One region of the Kitasatospora sp. NPDC049285 genome, then DNA from elsewhere that is predicted to be linked to it. Evidence: predicted binding sites of a transcription regulator. Region 1 holds the regulator's gene; the other holds the start of a gene.
The links. Region 1 encodes HrcA, which represses chaperone genes, less so after heat shock. Its sites were predicted from a motif close to TTNGCACTCNGNNNNNCNGAGTGCNAA; they were not measured.
Positions count from the first base shown of each region.

Region 1 (4,207 bases):
GGCTGCGCCTGGCGCAGGTCCTTGGTGGGGATGGCGGCGATCTGCCCGGTGACCTTGGTCAGCGCGGAGGCCAGTGCGCTGGGCCGGCCGGTGAGCTGGGCGGCGGCCCGGTCCGCGGCGAGCTCCCGGTAGCGGGAGAGCAGCCGGGTCAGCAGGAAGCTGAGCGCGTACACCACCATCGACACCAGCGGGATGAGGATCAGCGCGATCGCGGTGTTGGGGTCGTTGCTGTTGCGGTTGCCGCCGTTGAGGAACCCGCCCCACAACGCCATCCGGGTGATCACTCCGGCCAGCACGCCGAGGAACCCGGCGATGGTCATCACCGCGACGTCCCGGTGCGCCACGTGCGACAGCTCGTGGGCCAGGACGCCCTCCAGCTCCTCGGGCTCCAGCCGGCGCAGCAGTCCGGTGGTCACGCAGATCACCGAGTTCTGCGGGTTGCGGCCGGTGGCGAAGGCGTTGGGCATGTCGTTGTCGGCGACCGCGACCCGTGGCTTGGGCATGTCGGCCAGTGCGCACAGCCGGTCGATCGCGCCGTGCAGCTGCGGGTACTGCTCGGGGGTGACCTGGTGGGCGCCCATGGCCCGCTCGGTGATCTTGTCGGAGAACCAGAACTGTGCGACGAACAGGCCGCCGGAGATCAGTACGATCAATGGCCAGGCTCCGCGCAGCAGCACGATCAGCAGGCCGGTGAAGCCCACGTACACCAGGCCGATCAGGAACATGGTGGTCACCATCCGACCCGTCAGCCCGCGGTCGGGGGTGAACCGGGAGTGCCGCTGTGACGTCGACATCGCTGCTCCTCCTGTGCTCGCTCGCCTTCGATGCTGCCACCGGGCGGGGCCCGTGGCACCATCCACGCCGGACCAAATCACGCCATCCGCGCCGGACGGGCGGTCGGACCACCGCCGCGCGACCGTCGGGCGAACGCCGGACGACGCACGCCGCCGCGATCGCAATCCGACGAGGATCACGTGGGCGGACCGTTCCTGCCGTCAGGCCCGGGCCTTACACTGGCAGGTACGGTTCTGGCACTCTGCCCAGTTGAGTGCCAGAGCGGTTCGACCACCAGCTCAACGGACGACGACGGAGGTGCGTGCCCCATGCCGGATGACGGCAAGCCCGACGGCCGCCTGATCGACACGCGCCCGTCCGTGCGCCCGCTGGACGAGCGGCGCCTCGCGGTGCTGCGCGCGATCGTCCAGGACTACGTGGGGACCGAGGAGCCGGTCGGCTCCAAGGCCCTGGTGGAGCGGCACAACCTGGGCGTCTCGCCGGCCACGGTGCGCAACGACATGTCGGCGCTCGAGGAGGAGGGGTACATCCACCAGCCGCACACCAGTGCGGGGCGGATCCCCACCGACAAGGGCTACCGGCTGTTCGTGGACCGGCTGGCCGAGGTCAAGCCGATGACCGCTCCGGAGCGCCGGGCGATCCGGCACTTCCTGGAGGGCGCGGTCGACCTGGACGACGTGGTGGCCCGCACGGTGCGGCTGCTGGCGCAGCTGACCCGGCAGGTCGCGGTGGTCCAGTACCCGTCGCTGACCCGTTCCACGGTCCGCCACATCGAACTGGTGGCGCTCACCCCGACCAAGCTGATGCTGGTGCTGATCACCAACACCGGCCGGGTCGAGCAGCGCATGGTGGACTGCCCGGGCGCGGTCGGCGAGGGACTCCTCGCCGAGCTGCGGGCCAGGCTCAACGGCATGGCGGGCGGCTGCCGGCTGCCCGAGGTGCCGGTGATCCTGGAGGACCTGCCGGCCGTCTTCGAGGTTTCCGACCGGGCGGCGGTCAGCGCGGTGCTGGCCACCCTGTTCGAGACCCTGGCCGAGCAGAACGAGGAGCGGATCATGCTGGCGGGCACCGCCAACCTGACCCGTTTCGGCCACGACTTCCCGCTCACCATCCGGCCGGTGCTGGAGGCGCTGGAGGAGCAGGTCGTCCTGCTCCGCCTGCTGGGTGAGACGGCGGACTCGGAGATGACGGTCCGGATCGGCCACGAGATCGCCTACGAGGGGCTCAATTCCACCTCGGTGGTCTCGGTCGGTTACGGTTCGGGCGACCAGAGCGTGGCAAAGCTGGGAGTGATCGGTCCGACCCGGATGGATTACCCGGGCACAATGGGGGCGGTGCGAGCGGTGGCACGGTACGTGGGCCAGATCCTGGCCGAGTCATAGCAGTACAGCGGCCCGTGAGACACTCACGCGTCCATCGCAGGCACTTCTAGAGGCGGAACAAACCGGAGCATTTGGTGGCCACGGACTACTACGCGGTACTCGGCGTCCGACGCGACGCGGGGCAGGACGAGATCAAGAAGGCGTTCCGACGCCTTGCGCGTGAACTGCACCCGGACGTCAACCCGGACCCGAAGACGCAGGAGCGGTTCAAGGAGATCAACGCCGCCTACGAGGTGCTCTCCGATCCGCAGAAGCGTCAGGTCTACGACCTCGGCGGCGACCCGCTGTCGCCGAACGGCGGCGGTGCGGGCGGATTCGGCGCGGGTGCGGCGGGCTTCGGCTTCTCCGACATCATGGACGCCTTCTTCGGCGCCGCCACCGGCCAGCGCGGTCCGCGTTCGCGGACCCGGCGCGGCCAGGACGCGATGATCCGCCTGGAGATCACCCTGGAGGAGGCCGCGTTCGGCACCACCAAGGAACTCCAGGTCGACACCGCCGTCACCTGCACCACCTGCAACGGCGAGGGCGCGGCCCCCGGCACCTCGGCGCAGACCTGTGACATGTGCCGCGGCAAGGGCGAGGTCTCCCAGGTGACCCGGTCCTTCCTGGGCCAGGTCATGACCTCGCGTCCCTGCCCGCAGTGCCAGGGCTTCGGCACCGTGGTCCCGACCCCGTGCCCGGAGTGCGCGGGCGACGGCCGGGTGCGGGCCCGTCGGACGCTGACGGTGAAGATCCCCGCGGGCGTCGACAACGGCACCCGGATCCAGCTGGCCGGCGAGGGCGAGGTCGGCCCCGGCGGCGGCCCGGCCGGCGACCTGTACGTGGAGATCGCCGAGACCAGCCACCCGACCTTCCAACGACGCGGCGACGACCTGCACTGCACGGTCACCATCCCGATGACCGCCGCCTCGCTCGGCACCCAGGTGCCGCTGCAGACGCTGGACGGCGTCGAGGAGGTCGACATCCGGCCCGGCACCCAGTCCGGCCAGTCGATCCCGCTGCACGGCCGCGGCATCACCCACCTGCGCGGCGGCGGCCGGGGCGACCTGATAGTGCACGTCGAGGTGCAGACGCCCACCAAGCTCGACCCCGAGCAGGAGGAGCTGCTGCGCCGGCTCGCCGTGCTGCGCGGCGAGGAGCGCCCGTCCGGCCAGTTCGCGCCCGGCCAGCAGGGCCTGTTCTCCCGGCTGAAGGACGCCTTCAACGGGCGCTGAGGCGCGAGGATTTCCCACCGGGCCGGGGGCGGCGCTGTCCGCCCCCGGCCCGGCTGCCGTTCCGACCTGTCCGCGTAGTTCTGAGAGGGTTCCGTTCGGATGACCGCACCGGTGTTCGTCGTCGATGACCTGGCGGCCGCCGCCCCCGGCGGGACGGTCCGGGTGGACGGCGCGGAGGGCCGCCACGCCGTCGCCGTGAAGCGGCTGGAGCCCGGCGAGGCGGTCACCCTCGCCGACGGCCGGGGCCTGGGCGTGGACGGCACCGTCGCCGCGGTGCACGGCAAGGACGTCCTGGAGGTCGCCGTCACGGCGGTCCGGCACGAGCCCGAGCCCAGCCCGCGGATCACCGTCGTCCAGGCGCTGCCCAAGGGCGACCGCGGTGAACTCGCCGTCGAGACCATGACCGAGGTCGGCGTCGACGCCGTCGTCCCGTGGGCCGCCGCGCGCTGCATCACCCAGTGGAAGGGCGAGCGCGGCGCGAAGGCGCTCGCCAAGTGGCGGGCCACCGCGCGGGAGGCCGGCAAGCAGTCGCGGCGGCTGCGCTTCCCCGAGGTGCACGAGCTGGTGACGACCCGTCAACTACTGCCGCTGCTGGAGCGGGCCGCGTTCGCAGCGGTGCTGCACGAGGAGGGCGCGCGGGCGCTGGCCGCCGCCGAACTGCCCGCGAGCGGTGAGATCGTGCTGATCGTCGGCCCCGAGGGCGGCGTCTCGCCGGACGAGCTCGCCGCCTTCGCCGAGGCCGGCGCCGCCCCGTACCGGCTCGGCCCGTCCGTGCTGCGGACGTCCACCGCGGGCGTCGCCGCGGGCGCGCTGCTG
Region 1 is NZ_JBFAQR010000010.1:26,982-31,188, reverse strand. Features, by position in the region: gene htpX (zinc metalloprotease HtpX) at 1-794, opposite strand, end outside; gene hrcA (heat-inducible transcriptional repressor HrcA) at 1,104-2,177, shown strand; gene dnaJ (molecular chaperone DnaJ) at 2,252-3,391, shown strand; gene AB0K51_RS09800 (16S rRNA (uracil(1498)-N(3))-methyltransferase) at 3,491-4,207, shown strand, end outside.

Region 2 (4,207 bases), on a different contig from region 1:
GGCGTGCTGAAGAAGCTGGTCGAGACCGGTCAGCTCGACCCGTCCAAGGAGACCGTCGCGATCAACACCGGCGACGGCCTGAAGACCCTCGACGCGGTCTCCGACGCCGGCATGACCGCCGTGATCCGCCCGACGCTGGAGTCCTTCCGCGCCGCCGGCCTCGCCTCCGCCTGATCCCCCGGCCCATCCCCCCAGCCCCCCGAGGAGCCACCGCCATGAGCGCCACCGTCCGCATCCCGACCATCCTGCGCACCTACACCGGCGGCGCCGCCGAGGTGACCGCCGAGGGCGCCACCCTGGCCGCCGTCATCGCGGACCTGGAGGCCAACCACACCGGCATCTCCGCCCGCATCCTGGACGACACCGGCAAGCTGCGCCGCTTCGTCAACGTCTACGTGAACGACGACGACGTGCGCTTCGCCGAGGGCCTGGAGACCGAGATCAAGGACGGCTCCTCGGTGTCGATCATCCCGGCGGTGGCCGGCGGCTGCTGAGGCCGCGTCACTTTCCGCCCCGCCGCCGTCGGCCCGGAATTCCGATTTCCGGTGGCCGGCGGCGGCCGGGCGTGGTCCCCGCGGAAATGCGCCGCACACCTGCGGCTATCCGCCCGGCGGGGCGCTGGAAATCCCGCGGGGGCGGGGGAGTAGAGTGCCGGGCAAGGGCCGTTCCCCTCCTCGGCGCCTTTCAATCCTTCGTTTTTGCGCACCACGCTCCGCGCCGACGCCGCTTCGTCCCGCGCTCTGAGACGCGCGTAGGACCGGATACCGCCACTTCTGTCAGGCCGCCGTCAGAATTCTTCCGGCAATTTGCGGTGACAGGTCCGTTATGTCCGGTGGCAATTGTGCAGCTCTGCGCCTTTCGCCCCGTCATATCCCCATCGGCGGACGGCCATTCCCCGAAAGTTGGGCCTGTTGCAGAGGGCGCTTATCCGGATACATTCAGCCGCGACAGAGGCTGCGCCTTAGGGGGGGAGTCCCCAGGAGCGGCCTTCCAGACCTCTGGGTCCGCGGTCCCGCGGATCTCTGAAGGGCCAGCACAGCACAAGGGGAGTTCGGAATGGCTCAGGGCACCGTCAAGTGGTTCAACGCCGAGAAGGGCTACGGCTTCATCGCGGTCGACGGTGGAGCGGACGTGTTCGTCCACTACAGCGCGATCCAGATGGACGGCTACCGCACCCTGGAGGAAGGGCAGCGGGTCGAGTTCGAGATCTCGCAGGGTCAGAAGGGTCCGCAGGCCGACATGGTCCGCGCGGCCTCGGGTGCCTGATCCGGCCCGGTAGTCCACACACACGCCGACAGGCCCGTACGACCACGGTCGTGCGGGCCTGTCCGCGTTCCCGGGCGCAGGCGGGAGCGCCCGCGGACGCCCGGGCGCGGTGCGCGAATGGGCTTGCACTCGACACCCGAGAGTGCTAATCATTGGCGTTAGCACTCACAGTGTGAGAGTGACAAACGGACCGGGCCGGTGAGGCCCCGGGAGCGGTAGGGGAAGGGACCCCCGCTCGCTGGGCCGTCCGTCGCGGGCACCCCTTGGTCCGAGCAGTCGACCGTGTCCCGGAGGACCACTTCTGATGGCCAAGATCATCGCCTTTGACGAGGAAGCCCGCCGCGGCCTTGAGCGTGGCATGAACCAGCTTGCCGACGCCGTGAAGGTCACGCTCGGCCCGAAGGGTCGCAACGTCGTCCTGGAGAAGAAGTGGGGCGCCCCCACGATCACCAACGACGGTGTCTCCATCGCCAAGGAGATCGAGCTCGAGGACCCCTACGAGAAGATCGGCGCGGAGCTCGTCAAGGAGGTCGCCAAGAAGACCGACGACGTCGCGGGTGACGGCACCACCACCGCCACCGTGCTCGCCCAGGCGCTCGTCCGCGAGGGTCTGCGCAACGTCGCCGCCGGCGCCAACCCGATGGCCCTGAAGCGCGGCATCGAGAAGGCCGTCGCCGCCGTCTCCGACCAGCTCCTGGCCCAGGCCAAGGACGTCGAGACCAAGGAGCAGATCGCCTCCACCGCCTCGATCTCCGCCGCCGACACCCAGATCGGCGAGCTCATCGCCGAGGCGATGGACAAGGTCGGCAAGGAAGGCGTCATCACCGTCGAGGAGAGCAACACCTTCGGCCTGGAGCTCGAGCTCACCGAGGGCATGCGCTTCGACAAGGGCTACATCTCCGCCTACTTCGCCACCGACCTGGAGCGCATGGAGGCGAGCTTCGAGGACCCGTACATCCTCATCGCCAACTCCAAGATCTCCTCGGTCAAGGACCTCCTCCCGCTGCTGGAGAAGGTCATGCAGAGCGGCAAGCCGCTGGTCATCATCGCCGAGGACGTCGAGGGCGAGGCCCTGTCGACCCTGGTCGTGAACAAGATCCGCGGCACCTTCAAGTCCGTCGCCGTCAAGGCCCCGGGCTTCGGCGACCGTCGCAAGGCCATGCTCGGCGACATCGCCATCCTCACCGGCGGCACCGTGATCTCCGAGGAGGTCGGCCTCAAGCTCGAGAACGCGGGCCTCGACCTGCTGGGCACCGCCCGCAAGGTGGTCATCACCAAGGACGAGACCACCATCGTCGACGGTGGCGGCGACAGCGACCAGGTCGCCGGCCGGGTGAACCAGATCCGCGCCGAGATCGAGAACTCCGACTCGGACTACGACCGCGAGAAGCTCCAGGAGCGCCTCGCCAAGCTGGCCGGCGGCGTGGCCGTCATCAAGGCCGGCGCGGCCACCGAGGTCGAGCTCAAGGAGCGCAAGCACCGCATCGAGGACGCGGTGCGCAACGCCAAGGCCGCCGTCGAGGAGGGCATCGTCGCCGGTGGTGGCGTCGCCCTGCTGCAGGCCGGTGTCGCGTTCGACAAGCTGGAGCTCGAGGGCGACGAGGCCACCGGTGCCAACATCGTCCGCGTGGCGCTCGAGGCCCCGATCAAGCAGATCGCGACCAACGCCGGCCTCGAGGGCGGCGTCGTGGTCGAGAAGGTCCGCAACCTGCCCGCCGGCCACGGCCTGAACGCCGCGACCAACGAGTACGTGGACCTCATCGGCGCCGGCATCATCGACCCGGCCAAGGTCACCCGCTCCGCCCTCCAGAACGCCGCCTCCATCGCGGCGCTCTTCCTCACCACCGAGGCCGTCATCGCCGACAAGCCGGAGAAGGCCGCCGCGGCCGCCGGCGGCGGCATGCCGGGCGGTGACATGGACTTCTGATCCCGCCCGGGATCGGCGAGTCCTGATCGCTTCGCAGGGGCGGTCTCCCTTCACGGGGAGGCCGCCCCTGCGGCGTTCGCTGCGCGGGAGGCTGGGCAGGTGTAACGGTCTCTGCCGGACCGCCGGCGGGAGCGGGACGTTCCGAGGGCCGACGCGCCGAGATCGACGGAGGGCAGATCCAGGTCGCGTTGCCGGAGCCGTTCGGGGTGGAGTTGAGCAGTGAGGGGTTCCCGGCGGTGGGGTGAGCTGCGGGAGAATGGGTGGATGGCCAGTTCTGAGATCGAATCCGCCCTGCACAGCGCTCGGGCGCTGATCCTTGCCGACCTGACTGCCCGGGATGTGGCGGAGGCGGCGATCGTTTCGCTGGTCGAGGATGCGGTGACGCATCGGCGGTGGTGGCTCGAACAGTGGCCGGACGGGACCGAGTTCGTGCTGGGGCTGATCGCGCAGGACGTGCAGGACGCGCTGCTGGAGGGCTACGGGCGGTGGCCGCTGTGTGCCTCGTGCGCGGCCGACGACGATCCCCACGCGTTGAGTGTGGAGCCGGAGTTGGGGCCTGATCCGCACTGGGTGTGCGGGCAGCGCGGGGTGGTCGTCGCCCCCGTCGGCGGGCTGACGTGATCCTCGTCGACCCGCCGAACTGGCCCGGCCACGGCAAGTGGTGGTCGCACCTGGTCAGCGACGTCTCGTACGAGGAACTGCACGCCTTCGCCGCGACCCTGGGCGCCCCGGCGAAGGCCTTCGAACGCGACCACTACGACATCCCGGCCGCCTGGTACGACAAGGCAGTGGCGCTCGGCGCGAGCCCGGTCGGCAGCAAGGAGCTGGTGGCGCGGCTGACGGCGGCGGGCCTGCGGCGCAGGAAGCGGTAGCGCGGGTCAGCTCTCCAGCGTCCTGAGCTCCTCCGCCAGGTTCTCGCGGGCCCGGGCGTCGAACCGTTCGCGGGCCTCCGGGGTGCGGTAGAGGGCGGGGAGGGCGAGCAGCTGCCGCAGGATCGCGGCGCGGCCCTCGCGG
Region 2 is NZ_JBFAQR010000035.1:21,548-25,754, forward strand. Features, by position in the region: gene thrC (threonine synthase) at 1-174, shown strand, start outside; gene AB0K51_RS21860 (MoaD/ThiS family protein) at 216-494, shown strand; gene AB0K51_RS21865 (cold-shock protein) at 1,057-1,266, shown strand; gene groL (chaperonin GroEL) at 1,571-3,193, shown strand; gene AB0K51_RS21875 (hypothetical protein) at 3,458-3,814, shown strand; gene AB0K51_RS21880 (DUF4031 domain-containing protein) at 3,811-4,065, shown strand; gene AB0K51_RS21885 (hypothetical protein) at 4,072-4,207, opposite strand, start outside.
Region 2: the regulator HrcA is predicted to act here: its motif matches at 1,425-1,451, upstream of groL (chaperonin GroEL).